3 regions of the Streptomyces sp. NPDC059695 genome follow, and region 2 is predicted to be linked to each of the others. Evidence: riboswitches for the same ligand, from Rfam matches in the RefSeq annotation. Region 2 holds a riboswitch; each other region holds the start of a gene.
What was found. A riboswitch is a leader RNA that binds a small molecule or an ion and turns the genes downstream of it on or off. The one in region 2 is predicted to bind cobalamin.
Positions count from the first base shown of each region.

Region 1: another riboswitch for cobalamin. It lies ahead of ACFV2S_RS36560 (energy-coupling factor ABC transporter permease); the one in region 2 lies ahead of ACFV2S_RS05545 (CoA-acylating methylmalonate-semialdehyde dehydrogenase).
Region 3: another riboswitch for cobalamin. It lies ahead of cobN (cobaltochelatase subunit CobN); the one in region 2 lies ahead of ACFV2S_RS05545 (CoA-acylating methylmalonate-semialdehyde dehydrogenase).

Region 1 covers NZ_JBHWFF010000058.1:10,209-15,110, forward strand. The annotation lists gene ACFV2S_RS36545 (ATP-binding cassette domain-containing protein) at 1-362, opposite strand, end outside; gene cbiQ (cobalt ECF transporter T component CbiQ) at 359-1,108, opposite strand; gene ACFV2S_RS36555 (energy-coupling factor ABC transporter substrate-binding protein) at 1,114-1,761, opposite strand; gene ACFV2S_RS36560 (energy-coupling factor ABC transporter permease) at 1,758-2,456, opposite strand; cobalamin riboswitch at 2,485-2,719, opposite strand; gene ACFV2S_RS36565 (PTS-dependent dihydroxyacetone kinase phosphotransferase subunit DhaM) at 2,770-3,192, opposite strand; gene dhaL (dihydroxyacetone kinase subunit DhaL) at 3,189-3,809, opposite strand; gene dhaK (dihydroxyacetone kinase subunit DhaK) at 3,835-4,827, opposite strand.
Region 2 covers NZ_JBHWFF010000003.1:71,049-75,950, reverse strand. The annotation lists gene ACFV2S_RS05555 (enoyl-CoA hydratase/isomerase family protein) at 1-686, opposite strand, end outside; gene ACFV2S_RS05550 (acyl-CoA dehydrogenase family protein) at 683-1,834, opposite strand; gene ACFV2S_RS05545 (CoA-acylating methylmalonate-semialdehyde dehydrogenase) at 1,831-3,330, opposite strand; cobalamin riboswitch at 3,561-3,741, opposite strand; gene ACFV2S_RS05540 (cobalamin-binding protein) at 3,842-4,756, shown strand; partial or broken gene ACFV2S_RS05535 (short-chain fatty acyl-CoA regulator family protein) at 4,765-4,902, opposite strand, start outside.
Region 3 covers NZ_JBHWFF010000023.1:116,184-121,085, forward strand. The annotation lists gene ACFV2S_RS26765 (precorrin-2 C(20)-methyltransferase) at 1-93, opposite strand, end outside; gene ACFV2S_RS26770 (precorrin-8X methylmutase) at 90-725, opposite strand; gene ACFV2S_RS26775 (cobalamin biosynthesis protein CobG) at 740-1,966, opposite strand; cobalamin riboswitch at 2,046-2,171, shown strand; gene cobN (cobaltochelatase subunit CobN) at 2,212-4,902, shown strand, end outside.

The sequences.
Region 1 (4,902 bases), on a different contig from region 2:
CGTACCTCCTCCTCCGGCAGCCCCAGGTTCGTCGGACCGAACGACACGTCCTGACCGACCGAGGCGGCGAACAGCTGGTCGTCCGGATCCTGCACGACCAGCTGCACCGTGGTCCGCAGCCGGGTCAGCCCCTTCCGGTCGTACGCGACCTCCGCCCCGTCCAGGAGCAGCGACCCGCTCCCGCAGCGCAGCCCCCCGCTGAGCAGCCGCAGCAGCGTCGTCTTGCCGCTCCCGTTGCGGCCGAGGAGCGCGATCGCGCGTCCCTCCGCCACCGCGAAGTCGACGCCCGAGAGGACCGCGGGCCCGTCCTCGTAGGCGAAACCCGCCTTCACCAGCTCCACGACGGGGGTCGGAGACGTCACGGAAGGAACCTTTCCAGTACGAGGGTGAGGGCGACGAGCCCCGCGAGGAGCAGGGCCGTCGCCGTGAGGAACCGCCGGGAGACCGCGCAGGCGGGCACCAGCACCCGCAGCGTCCCGTCGTAACCGCGCCCGGCGAGCCCCGACTGCAGGCGCTGTGCCCGGTCGAAGGCCCGGACGAACGTCGTCGCGCCGAGACCGGCGAGCGAACGCCACGTCGCGGCCCGGGTGGTGTGCCCGAGCCGGGCCGCCTGGGCCTGCCGGATCTTCGTGAGCGCGTCGAGCAGGAGGAAGATGATCCGGTACATCACGAGCGCCACGTCCACCACCGGCGCCGGGACGCCCGCCCGGACCAGCCGGGGCAGCACGTCGGACACCGGCGTGGTGAAGGCGAAGAGCAGCACCCCGAGCGAGGCGGACGCGGTCCGCAGCAGCAACTCGCCCGCGTGCACGGGACCGTCGGGCGCGAGGGCCACGATCCCCCGTGTCCCGCCGACCTCGAAGAGCAGCGGGACCGCGCCCGTGACGCAGAAGCCGAGCGGGACCCGGAACGCCCGCCACAGCTGAGGGCCCGGCACACCGGCCGGACCCAGCAGCACCGCGAGCGTGGCCGCCGCCACGAGCACCGCGCCGGGCCACGGCGGCAGGGCCACCGCGCACAGGGTCAGTCCGAAGCCGAGGAGAGCCTTCTCCACGGGATGGCGGCGGCGCCAGCGACTGCTGTGCGCCGCCGCGTCGATCGGCAGCATCGGCGCTACGCGCCCGTGCCGTCGAAGGGAACGGAACCGTCGTCGGCCCCGGGGACCCCCGCGTCAGCGACGACGGGCCGGGACCCGCCGTCGGCGGAACCGCCGCCCGAGGCACGGGAGCCCGCACCGGGCCGCGGGTCAGCGGACCCCGCACCGGGCCGCGGGGCACCGGACCTCGCACCGGCGTGCGCGTCGGCGGATTCCGGTGCCCCGCTGTTCGAGGTGCCGGACGCCGGTTCCTTCCCCGCCGTACCGGAGTCGCCGTCGCCGTCGCCGCCGCCGCCGTGCCCGACGGGACCGCCCGCCTCCGTCGCGCCCTGCGTCCGCGCGGCCTCGGAGGTCGCCGTCGCCGCGCGGGCCGCGCCCTGGCGGCGGCCGCGCCGGAGCCCGAAGTAGTACGCCAGGACACCGGCGCCCAGCGCCGCCTGGAGGGCGAAGAGCGCCGACTCGATCTCGCCGGACGGCGGCTCGTACAGCGGGCTGAACCACGGCTTGTAGTCCGGCTGGAGCTCCGTGATCGCGGTCTCCGCCTCCGCGTCCGCCCCCGTGAACGGCTCCTCCTTGTGGTCGCCCATGCCCAGCGCGAGCGGCAGGACCGCGAGCGCGGCGACGAGGAGCAGCAGCAGCGTGTTGATCTTCGCGTTCCGGCTCATCGCGCGGCCACCTCCTCGTGGCGCTCCGCCGTCGGCCGGCCGAGGACGCCGAGCCGGACCAGCTCGCCCTTGCTGGACTGGGTGAGCAGCCGCATGACGAGCACGGTCAGCAGGCCCTCGCTCACCGCGAGCGGGATCTGGGTCACGGCGAAGATCCCGCCGAACTTGGCCAGCGCGCCGGGCACGCCGCTGCCGGGGTCGGGGAACGCCAGGGCCAGCTGCACGCTGGTGACGCAGTACGTGGAGAGGTCGGCGACGAACGCGCCGAAGAAGACGGCCACCATCAGCGGCGCACCGAACCGCCGCAGCAGCCGGTACGTCCCGTACCCCGCCCAGGGCCCGACGATCGCCATCGAGAAGGCGTTCGCGCCGAGGGTGGTCAGCCCGCCGTGCGCGAGGAGCAGGGCCTGGAAGAGAAGGGTGATCGTGCCGAGGACCGCCATGATCGGGGGCCGGAAGAGGATCGCGCCCAGACCCGTACCGGTCGGGTGGGAGCAGCTTCCGGTGACGGAGGGCAGTTTGAGCGCCGACAGGACGAACGTGAAGGCGCCGGAGGCCCCCAGCAGCAGGGTGGACTCGGGGTTGGACCGCACTTCGCGGGTCAGCGCGCGCACCCCGTGGGCGACGAACGGCGCGGCCGCGACGCCCCAGGCGGCGGCGTGCACAGGGGGCAGATACCCCTCGGCTATATGCATGGTTGGGAGACCCTCTCCAGCACCTCGTGGATGGACAACGCACCCCGGCCGGTCTCCTGGCTGACGGTCATACGGCCCGGCTCCGCCTTCCCACACCGTCGCGGTCTCCCGCGCCGGTCCAGTGGCTTCCCCGAGGTGTTCCCCCCGGGGGTGGAGCCGGACCTCCCGATCACAGTGGCGAGGGCCGCACCGGTACCGCACCGGTTTCCCGTACACCAAGGCCCTGCGACATTAGTGTGTTGACCTGCTGGATCACAACACGGTCGCCACCCGGCGCGGCCCGTCGGTCACTCCCCGCACACGGCGCGGACGCTCACTCCTTGCGGTACGCGTACGCCTCCGCGGCCGCCGCCGCCACCGCGTCGAGGTCCCCGCCGGCGCTCGCCGTGACCAGCGCGGCGACCGCGCCCTCGACGAACGGCGCGTCCACCAGGCGTGCGCCCTCCGGCAGTTCGTCGCCCTCGGCGAGCAGCGCCTTCACGGTGAGGACCGCGCTGCCCAGGTCCACGAGGAGCGCCACCCCGGCTCCCCGGTCGACGGCCTTCGCGGCCGCGCGGATCAGCTCGGAACTCGTGCCGAGCCCCCCGTCCGGGGTTCCGCCCGCCGGCAGCACCGGCGCCAGGCCGCCGCCCCCCGCCAGGCCTCGGGCCAGCTCGGCCACCGCCGTCGCGACCGCCGCGCTGTGCGAGACGAGCACGATGCCGACCGGGGCGGCGGTCCCGGGCGCGGGGCTCATCGCGCTCCCTGCGCGCGTGCGGTGTCGGCGAGCGCCGCGAACAGCAGCGCCGACGACGTCGCCCCCGGGTCCTGGTGGCCGATCGACCGCTCCCCGAGATAACTGGCCCGGCCCTTGCGCGCCTGGAGGGGTACGGTCGCGAGGGCGCCGTCCGCGGCGGCGGTCCGGGCCGCCTCGTACGAGCTCCGCAGCCCCTCGACGGCCGGCACGAGCGCGTCCAGCATCGTCTTGTCCCCGACCCGGGCACCGCCCAGCTGTGACACGGCGGCCACCCCGGCGTCGAGGGCCTCCGCCAACCGCACCCGGCTGACCTGCGCGTCCTCGCCCAGGGCCTTCCCCGCGCGCCGCAGCAGCGTCCCGTACAGCGGCCCCGAGGCGCCGCCGACCGTGGAGATCAGCTGCCGCCCGGCGGCGGTCAGCACCGCGCCCGGACTCTCCGGCGGCTCCTTGGCCAGGATCTCCGCCACGGCGGCGAAGCCCCGCCTCAGATTGGCGCCGTGGTCGGCGTCGCCGATGGCCGAGTCCAGCTCGGTGAGCCGGTCCGCCTCCCGGTCGACGTCCTCGGCCACCGCGGCCAGCCAGCGCACCAGGAACCCGGCGCCGAACGTCTCCGTCATGTCGCTCCCCATGCCCGATCCCGTCTCACCGGCCCCAGCGCAGCGCGGGCGTCTGCACCGGAGCGTCCCACAGACGCAGCAGCTCCTCGTCGACCTCGCACAGGGTCACCGAGCACCCGGCCATGTCGAGCGAGGTCACGTAGTTCCCGACCAGTGTCCTGGCCACCGGCACCCGCCGCTCGGCGAGCACCCGCTGCACCTCGGCGTTGAAGCCGTACAGCTCCAGGAGGGGCGTGGCGCCCATGCCGTTCACCAGGGCGATGACCGGCCCGGACGGCCGCAGGTCCTCGACGACGGCGTCCACGGCGAAGTCCGCGATCTCGCGCGAGGTCATCATGGGCCGCCGCTCCCGGCCCGGTTCGCCGTGGATGCCGATGCCCAACTCCAGCTCCCCCTCGGGGAGATCGAAGGTCGGACTGCCCTTGGCGGGGGTCGTGCAGGCGCTCAGGGCCACCCCGAAGGACCGGGACCGCTCGTCGACCCGGCGGGCGATCGACTCCACGCGCTCCAGCGGGGCGCCCTCCTCGGCGGCGGCGCCCGCGATCTTCTCCACGAACAGCGTGCCCCCGGTGCCGCGCCGGCCCGCCGTGTACAGACTGTCCGTCACCGCGACGTCGTCGTCGACGAGGACCTTGGCGACCTGGATGCCCTCGTCCTCGGCGAGCTCCGCGGCCATCTCGAAGTTCAGTACGTCGCCGGTGTAGTTCTTGACGACGAAGAGCACCCCGGCGCCGCTGTCGACGGCGGCCGCGGCCCGCACCATCTGATCGGGCACGGGTGAGGTGAAGACCTCCCCGGGGCACGCGGCCGCGAGCATCCCGTACCCCACGAACCCCCCGTGCAGGGGTTCGTGCCCGGACCCGCCGCCGGACACCAGCGCCACCTTCCCGGCCACGGGCGCGTCCCGCCGCACCACGACGCGCCGCTCGACATCCACGGTCAGCTCGGGATGCGCCGCGGCCATCCCCCGCAGCGCATCGGCGACGACGGTCTCGGGAACGTTGATCAGCATCCTCACGGATACCTCCTGGTGAGACTGGCAGGCATGTGACTGAGCAGGCTTTTCGCAGGTCAGAGGGGGTGATGTCGGTTC
Region 2 (4,902 bases):
GCGTAGCAGTGGTCGATCCACTCCCGGCGACCCGCCAGTTCACCGGGTGGTGCCTGGCCGACGTGCCCGGCCAGGGCGTCGTGCACGGAGGTCCGCTGGAGGTCCTCCAGCAGGCGGTCGAGTCGTTCGGACGGTACGAAGTGGTCGGCGAGCCCGCACAGCAGGGCGTCGGCGGCTCCGACGAGGGCCCCGGTCAGGGCGAGGTGGGTGCCCAGCTCGCCGGGCGCCAGGGCCAGGAGGTAGGTGCCGCCGACGTCGGGTACGAAGCCGATGCCGGTCTCCGGCATGGCGATGCGGGAGCGTTCGGTGACGATCCGTACGGTGCCGTGGGCGGAGACGCCGACGCCGCCGCCCATGACGATGCCGTCCATGAGGGCGACGTACGGCTTGGGGTAGCGGGCGATGAGGGCGTTGAGCCGGTACTCGTCCCGCCAGAAGTCCGCCGAGGCCGTGCCTCCCGCCCGCGCGTCCGCGTAGATGGCCCGGATGTCGCCGCCCGCGCACAGTCCCCGCTCCCCCGCGCCGGAGATCACCACCGCTTGGACGGCGGGATCGTCCCGCCAGGCGAGGAGCGCCTCCTCGATGCGCCGCACCATGGGATGGGTGAGCGCGTTCAACGCCTGCGGGCGGTTGAGGATCAGGCGGCCCGTCCGGCCCTCTGTGGTGACGAGTACGTCCTCGGTCATCGGAGGCTCTCCGTGAGGCCGCGGGCGACGATGACGTTCATGATCTCGTTGGTCCCTTCCAGGATCCGGTGGACCCGCAGGTCGCGGACGATCTTCTCGATGCCGTACTCGCTGAGGTAGCCGTAGCCGCCGTGCAGCTGGAGCGCCCGGTCGGCGACCGAGAAGCCCGTGTCGGTGGCGAACCGCTTCGCCATGGCGCAGAGTTGGACCGCCTGGGGGTCGCCGCGGTCGAGGGCCTCGGCGGCCTGCCGTACCAGCGCGCGGGCGGCCGTCAGTTCGGTGGCCATGTCGGCGAGCCGGAACTGCAGAGCCTGGGCGTCGAGCAGCCGGGCGCCGAAGGCCTCGCGGTCGGCGAGATGCGTGAGGCTGCGGTCGAGTGCGCTCTGGGCGCCGCCGAGGGAGCAGGCGGCGATGCCGAGGCGGCCGCCGTTGAGCCCGTGCATGGCGATGCGGAAGCCTTCGCCCTCGGTGCCGAGGCGCCGGTCGGCGGGGATCCTCACCGCGTCGAGGACGACCTGCCGGGTGGGCTGCGCGTTCCAGCCCATCTTGCGCTCGTTCGCGCCGAACGAGACGCCCGGGTCGCCGCGCTCCACGACGAAGGCGGAGATCCCGCCGGGGCCGGCCCCTCCGGTGCGGGCCAGGACGACGTACAGGTCGGAGGCACCGGCGCCGGAGATGAACTGCTTCACTCCGCTCAGGACGTAGTGGTCGCCGTCCCGCTCGGCCCGGGTGCGCAGGGCGGCGGCGTCCGATCCCGCGCCGGGTTCGGTGAGGCAGTAGCTGCCCAGGGTCTCGGCGGCACAGAGGCCGGGCAGCCAGCGGGCACGCTGGGCGGGGTCTCCGTACCGGTCGATCATCCAGGCGACCATGTTGTGGATGGAGAGATAGCCGGCGATCGAGGGGCAGCCGGTCGCCAGGGTCTCGAAGACGAGGACGCCGTCGGCCCGGCTCAGGCCGGAGCCGCCGCACTCCTCCCGTACGTACACGCCGCCGAGCCCGAGCGCGGCGGCGCGGCGGATGACGTCGACGGGGAACTGCTTGTCCTGGTCCCAGGTCACCGCGTACGGGGCGAGCTGTTCCTGGGCGAAGTCGAGGGTGACTTCGGCGAGGGCCAGTTGGTCCTCGGTGAGGGTGGTCACGGCGCTCATCCCATCGTCGGCATGGTGAAGCTCGCGCCTTCCTTGACCCCGGAGGGCCAGCGGGAGGTCACGGTCTTGGTGCGGGTGTAGAAGCGGATGGCGTCGGGGCCGTGCTGGTTCAGGTCGCCGAATCCGGACCGCTTCCAGCCGCCGAAGGTGTGGTACGCCACCGGGACCGGGATGGGGACGTTCACGCCGACCATGCCGGTGTTGACACGCCGGGTGAAGTCGCGGGCGGTGTCGCCGTCGCGGGTGAAGATGGCCACGCCGTTGCCGTACGGGTGCTCGCTCGGGAGCCGGAGCGCGGACTCGTAGTCGGCGGCCCGTGCCACGCACAGCACCGGGCCGAAGATCTCCTCCTGGTAGATCCGCATGGACGGCGTGACGCGGTCGAAGAGGGAGGCTCCCGCGAAGAAGCCGTTCTCGTGGCCGGGGAGGGTGAAACCCCTTCCGTCGACGACGAGTTCCGCACCTTCGTCGACGCCGATGCCGACGTACCGGTCGACCCGGTCCAGGGCGTCCTTGCTGACGAGGGGCCCGAAGTCGGCGTCCGGGTCGTCGGAGGTGCCGATGCGCAGGGAGACGATGCGCTCCTTCAGCCTCGCCACCAGCGCGTCGGCGGTCTCCTCGCCGACAGGGACGGCGACGGAGATCGCCATGCACCGCTCGCCGGCCGAGCCGTACCCGGCGCCGATCAGCGCTTCAGCAGCCTGGTCGAGGTCCGCGTCCGGCATCACGATCATGTGGTTCTTGGCCCCGCCGAAGCACTGGGCGCGCTTTCCGTGCGCGGCGGCGGTGGCGTAGAGGTGCGCGGCGATCGGGGTGGAGCCGACGAAGCCGAGGGCCTGGACGCGAGGGTTTTCGAGGAGGGTGTCGACGGCCTCTTTGCCTCCGTTGACCACGTTCAGCACACCGGGCGGCAGTCCGGCCTCCAGGAACAGCTCGGCGAGCCGCAGGGGTACGGAGGGGTCGCGCTCGGAGGGCTTGAGGATGAAGGCGTTTCCACAGGCCAGGGCCGGTGCGGCCTTCCACAGCGGAATCATCGCGGGGAAGTTGAAGGGGGTGATCCCGGCGACGACACCCAGCGGGCTGCGGAGCGAGTGCACGTCGATGCCGGTGCCGGCGTTGTCGGTGAACTCGCCCTTGAGGAGGTGCGGGATGCCCGCGGCGAACTCGACGACCTCCAGGCCGCGTTGGAGGTCCCCGTGCGCGTCGGCGACGGTCTTGCCGTGCTCGGAGGAAAGCAGCCGTGCCAGGGAGTCCCTTTCCGCCTCGACGAGTTGGAGGAAGCGCAGCAGGACGCGTGCGCGTCGCTGCGGGTTCCACCGGCCCCATTCCCGCTGGGCCTCCTCGGAGGCGGCGATCGCCGCCTCCGTGTCGGCGCGCCCGGCCAGGGGGACCCTGGCCTGGACGGCACCGGTGTTGGGGTCGTACACGTCGGCGAAGGAGCCGGACGTGCCGGCGGTGTGCTTGCCGCCGATGAAATGGGTGAGTTCGCGGACCATCGAAGCCTGCTCTCGTCAGGTACGGATCCGAGGAGGGCGCGGCGAGGACCGCGAGGACGGCACCGATCGGGGTGCGCGCACGCGGGTCCTGCCGCGGGACAGGGGAAGGCGAGGACGCCTTCGTCGAGTCACGAACGCGGGGACAGGGCCTCGGGGTTCGGGTACTCCGCCGGATCACCAGGGTCGTGGTCACGTACCGGTGCCATGCGTGTCTGCTCCATCCTCGTGGACAACACGGAACACCCCACGGCCGGTATCCTGACTCCCGGATCAGCGCATGCTCTCCGGCCTTCCCGACGGATGGTTTCCGTCAGTGGCCTGACCTGCTGGAAGAGCACACTCCCCGGTCACAGTGGCGGGACCGCGCCGGAATCACACCGGCTTCCCTGCACCGCGGGCTCGTCACGAACATATAGTTGGACGTCCTAGTAAGTCCACCCCCACCCACGGCGCGGCGACGCCATCCGGACAGGCGCCGGCCGGAGCCCGGTGCACCGCCTAGGCTCGGGTCATGCGCATCGTCTCCTTGCTGCCTGCGGCGACCGACATCGTGGCCCAGCTCGGGCTGGCCGCGGACCTGGTGGGACGGACCCACGAGTGCGACTGGCCGCCGCGGGATGTGGCCGGCGTCCCGGTGGTCACGTCCGCCGAGTTCTCGTCGGACGCACTGAGCAGCCGGGAGATCTCGGCCGCGGTCGGCGGGGCCGCGCACGGCGGCTCCTCGCTCTACACCCTGGACGCCGAGGCGCTTTCCGCTCTCGCGCCCGATGTCGTGCTCACCCAGGACCTGTGCGACGTCTGCGCGGTGTCCTACGAGGCCGTCTCACGCGCGGTGCGCGTCCTCGACGGCGGTCCTCGCGTCCTCAGTCTGGAGCCCCGCACCCTGGACGACGTCCTGGACTGCCTGGTCACGGTCGGCGACCTGCTGGGCGTACGGGAGCGGGCCGAGCGGCGGCGCGAGGAACTGCGCGATCGGCTGGCCGCGGTACGCGGACTCACGGCGGGTCGGGCCCGGCCCAGGGTGGTGGCCGTCGAGTGGCTCGATCCGCTGTGGCCCGCGGGGCACTGGGTGCCCGAGCAGATCACCTGCGCCGGCGGCGAACCGCTTCTCGCCGCTCCCGGAGAGCACACGAAGCCGATGACCTGGGAGGCCGTCCGGGCCGCCCGACCCGACGTCCTCCTGGTCCTGCCCTGCGGCTTCCCGCCCGAACGGACCGTGCGCGAGCGCGACCTGCTGACCTCCCTCCCCGGGTGGGACGATCTGCCCGCGGTACGGTCCGGCGCGGTATGGGTGCTGGACGGGCCCGCCTACTTCAACCGGCCGGGCCCCCGGGTCGTACGCGGCGCGGAGGTTCTGGCGCACGTCCTCCACGGGGTCCGGGCGGGAGACCCCGTGACGACGACCGAGGCCTTCCTCCTGCCCTGATCCACGGCTCAGGCCGACGGGTCGGCGACCGGGTACGGGACGAACGTGCTGGCGTTCTGGTCGATCCGGAGCGGACGCCCGAGCGGCGGGGCCGCGCGCTGGGGGGGGCAGTCGAGGCGCTCGCAGACGCGGCAGCCCATGCCGAT
Region 3 (4,902 bases), on a different contig from region 2:
CGAGGCGATGGCCTTCACGGCGGCGACGGTCATCAGGTCGGGGTCGCCGGGTCCGAGCCCGACGCCGTACAGCTTTCCGGTCACGGTGCTCATGCCTGGATCTCCGCTTCGTGGGCGAGGGCGTTGATCGCGGCGGCCGTGATCGCGCTGCCGCCGCGCCGGCCCCGTACGACCAGGTAGTCGAGGCCGAGGGTGTTCTCGGCCAGCGCGTCCTTGGACTCGGCGGCGCCGATGAAGCCGACGGGGATGCCGAGGACGGCGGCGGGCCTCCCGGCGCCCTTCGCGATCATCTCCAGGAGGTGGAAGAGCGCGGTCGGCGCGTTGCCGATGGCGACGACGGAGCCTTCGAGGCGGTCCCGCCACAGCTCCAGGGCGGCGGCGGAGCGGGTGGTGCCGAGCTCGGCGGCGAGGGCCGGGACGGCCGGGTCGGACAGCGCGCAGAGCACCTCGTTGTCGGCGGGCAGCCGCTTGCGGGTGACGCCGCTGGCGACCATCTGGGCGTCGCAGAGAACGGGCGCGCCGGCGCGGAGGGCCGCGCGGGCGTTCGCGACGACCCGCGGGGAGTACGCGATGTCCTGCACGAGGTCGGTCATGCCGCAGGCGTGGATCATCCGGACGGCCACCATGGCGACGTCGGCGGGCAGGTCCGCGAGGTCCGCCTCGGCGCGGATCGTGGCAAAGGACCGGCGGTAGATCTCCGTCCCGTCCTTCTCGTAGTCGAACATCCTGGTGCTCTCGCTCATCTCGTCGTGCGGGCCTTGGTCACTGCTTCGGGCAGGGCGGTACGGGGGGTGGGGACGCCGTCCACCAGGTAGCTGTCGTCGCCGGTGGCGAGGACGTCGATCCAGGTGCCGCGCGGGTGGCCGCAGCGGCGCTCGCACCCGGACCAGTGGACGGGCAGGCCTCCGTGGCGGACCAGGCCGGCGTCCGTCCGTACGTCGGCGAGGGACTTGGCGCAGCCGGGGCGTCCGGTGCAGGCGCTGACCCCGACGGAGGGCAGACCGGGCCGGGTGATCAGGCCGTACGGCTCCAGGGCGGGGAGCCTGCCGGGGTCGGTCACCACGACCGCGCCCCGCCAGGGGGTGAGCCGGAGCTCGGCGGCGCCTTCGGCCAGGGCCCGCAGCTGGGCGGCGGTCAGCCGGCCGAGCGGGGCGAGGACGTGCAGGGCGCGGTCGCCGAGCGGCCCGGGCGCGGGCGGCGGGGACACGGGAAGCGGCGGCGCGGGTACGGGCTGCGCCGTGATCCCGGCCCGCGCGAGCGCCCCGGCCCAGTCGGGTGTGTGGGTGCCGGGCAGCTCGTGCGGGCGCCAGGCCCCGGTCCCCGCGGCCTCGGCGGCGTCGAGGAACGCGAGGGTGGCGGCGAGCGCGGCCCGCACGGCGTCGGCGGCGGCGAGGCGGAAGGCCCGGGAGCCGAGCCGCAGCAGGGCGGACCCGTCCGGTCCTGCGATCAAGCTCACATCGCCGCCGAGCCCGGCGACGTCCCCGCGCCCGTCGTCCAGGACGAACAGGAACCGTCCCGAAAGGGACGCCGCCCGGGGTTCGGCGCACAGGGCGGTGTCCAGGGCGCGGGCCCACAACTGCACGTCCGCGTGGCCGAGTCCGTCGAGTCCCGCGCCGGGCGAGGCCACGATGTTGCGGACGCGCTCGTGCGTGGGGGAGGGCAGCAGGCCCGCCCCCGCCAGGAGGGCGGCGAGCTCCGCCCCGCAGTCCCCGGCGAGGCCGCGCAGCTCCGCGTTGCCGCGCGAGGTGATGCTGATCCGCCCGTCGCCGAGCGTCTCGGCCACGTCGGCCAGGACCTCGGCCTGATGGGCCGTCAGACGGCCTGCGGGCAGGCGCAGTCGGGCCAGGCGTCCGTCGTCGGCGGGGTGCAGGCGCAGCGCCCCGGGGCAGGCGTCGCCACGGTCCCGTACGCGAGGTTCGCCCGGTTCGGGCGCCGGGGGTGGGGTGGGCGGCATGGCGGCGAGCATACCCACGGGGAACCGGCCGGCCACCGGGTGTGATCCGGTCGACCCCGCCGCTCCCTGGGGCGCGCCGACGCCACGATCTAGGATGCAGATCGGCATGGGGTCCCAGGACCCCGGGGAGGAAGCCCGGTGAGAATCCGGCGCGGTCCCGCCACTGTGAGCCCGTACCCACGGGTGAGTCAGGAACTCCCGCCGTCCATACGACCACCCGGGGCGCGGACAACCCCGAGGAAGGCCTGAGCCTCGCCATGCTCCTGCTGCTGTCGCACTCCGACACCGACCTGCTCAGCGCCCGCGCGGCCGGAGGGCCGGTGGAGTACCGCTTCGCCAACCCCTCCCGCCTCCCCCTGGCCGATCTCCCCGCCCTGCTCGACGGCGTCGACCTCGTCCTCGTCCGGCTCCTCGGCGGCGTCCGCTCCTGGCAGGAGGGCCTGGACACGATCCTGGCCGCCGGGAAGCCGGTCGTCGTGCTGAGCGGCGAACAGGCCCCCGACGCCCAGCTCATGGAGGCCTCCACCGTCCCGGTCGGCGTCGCCACCGAGGCGCACGCCTATCTGGCGCACGGCGGCCCGGCCAACCTGGAGCAGCTGGCCCGCTTCCTCTCCGACACCGTCCTGCTCACCGGCCACGGCTTCGAGGCCCCGGCCGCCGCCCCCACGTGGGGCCCGCTGGACCGCGTCGCGAGGGACACCGACGGTCCGACGATCGCCGTGCTCTACTACCGCGCCCACCACATGAGCGGGAACACCGCCTTCGTCGACGCCCTGTGCGGGGCGATCGAGGACGCCGGCGCGCGGGCCCTCCCGCTGTACGTGGCGTCCCTGCGGGCCCCCGAGGCGGAGCTCGTCGAGACGCTGCGCACGGCCGACGCGATCGTCACGACCGTCCTCGCGGCCGGCGGCACCAAGCCCGCCGAGGCCCAGGCCGGCGGCGACGAGGAGGCCTGGGACGCGGGCGCGCTCGCCGCGCTCGACGTGCCGATCCTCCAGGCGCTGTGCCTGACCGGATCGCGGTCGGCGTGGGAGGAGAACGACGAGGGCCTGTCCCCGCTGGACGCCGCCAGCCAGGTCGCCGTGCCCGAGTTCGACGGCCGTCTCATCACCGTCCCGTTCTCCTTCAAGGAGATCGACGCCGACGGTCTGCCCGCGTACGTCGCCGACGCCGAGCGCGCGGCCCGCGTCGCCGGGATCGCCGTCCGGCACGCCCGGCTCCGCCACATCCCGAACGCCGAGAAGCGGCTGGCGCTCGTCCTCTCCGCGTACCCGACGAAGCACTCCCGCATCGGCAACGCGGTCGGTCTCGACACCCCGGCCTCCGCCGTCTCCCTGCTCCGCCGCCTCATCGCCGAGGGCTACGACTTCGGCCCCGAGGCGGACCTCCCCGGTGTGGTCTCCGGCGACGGCGACGAGCTGATCTACGCCCTCATCGAGGCCGGCGGTCACGACCAGGACTGGCTCACCGAGGAGCAGCTGGCGAAGAACCCGGTCCGCATCCCGGCCGCCGACTACAAGCGCTGGTACGCGACCCTGCCCGAGGAACTGCGCACCCACGTCGAGGAGCACTGGGGCCCGGCGCCCGGCGAGATGTTCCTGGACCGGTCCCGCAACCCGGAGGGCGACATCGTCCTCGCCGCCCTGCGGCGCGGGAACCTGCTGGTCCTCATCCAGCCGCCGCGCGGCTTCGGCGAGAACCCGATCGCGATCTACCACGACCCCGATCTCCCGCCGTCCCACCACTACCTGGCCGCCTACCGCTGGATCGCCGCCCGCGCCGAGGACGGCGGCTTCGGCGCCGACGCCATGGTCCACCTGGGCAAGCACGGCAACCTGGAGTGGCTGCCCGGCAAGAACGCCGGCCTGTCCGCCGCCTGCGGTCCCGACGCGGCCCTCGGCGACATCCCGCTGATCTACCCGTTCCTCGTGAACGACCCGGGCGAGGGCACCCAGGCCAAGCGGCGCGTGCACGCGACCCTCGTCGACCACCTGGTGCCGCCGATGGCCCGCGCCGACTCGTACGGCGACATCGCGCGCCTGGAGCAGCTGCTCGACGAGTACGCGCAGATCTCCTCCATGGACCCGGCGAAGCTGCCCGCGATCCGCGCCCAGATCTGGACCCTGATCCAGGCCGCCAAGCTCGACCACGACCTCGGTCTTCAGGAGCGCCCGGAGGACGACGGCTTCGACGACTTCCTGCTGCACGTCGACGGCTGGCTGTGCGAGGTCAAGGACGCCCAGATCCGCGACGGACTGCACGTCCTCGGCGGCGCCCCGGAGGGCGAGGCCCGGGTCAACCTGGTCCTGTCCATCCTGCGCGCCCGCCAGATCTGGGGCGGCACGCAGGCGCTGCCCGGCCTGCGCGAGGCCCTCGGCCTGGACGAGTCGGCCGCGACCCGCACCACCGCCGACGAGGCGGAGGCGAAGGCCCGCGAGCTGGTCGAGGGCATGGAGGCCGCCGGCTGGTCCGCCGACGCGATCGGCACGGTCGCCGCCGCGTACGGCTCCGAGGTCCGGGACGTCCTGCGCTTCGCCTGCGAGCAGGTCGTACCGCGCCTGGCCGCCACCACCGACGAGCTGGCGCACGCCGTGCACGCCCTGAACGGCGGCTTCGTCCCGGCCGGCCCGTCCGGCTCCCCGCTGCGCGGCCTGGTCAACGTCCTGCCGACCGGCCGCAACTTCTACTCGGTCGACCCGAAGGCCGTGCCGTCCCGGCTCGCCTGGGAGACCGGGCAGGCGCTCGCCGACTCGCTGCTCACCCGCTACCGCGACGACAACGGCACGTGGCCGACCTCCGTCGGCCTCTCCCTGTGGGGCACGAGCGCGATGCGCACCGCCGGCGACGACGTCGCCGAGGCCCTCGCCCTGCTCGGCGTCCGGCCCCTGTGGGACGAGGCCTCGCGCCGGGTCAACGGCCTGGAGCCGATCCCGCTGGCCGAGCTCGGC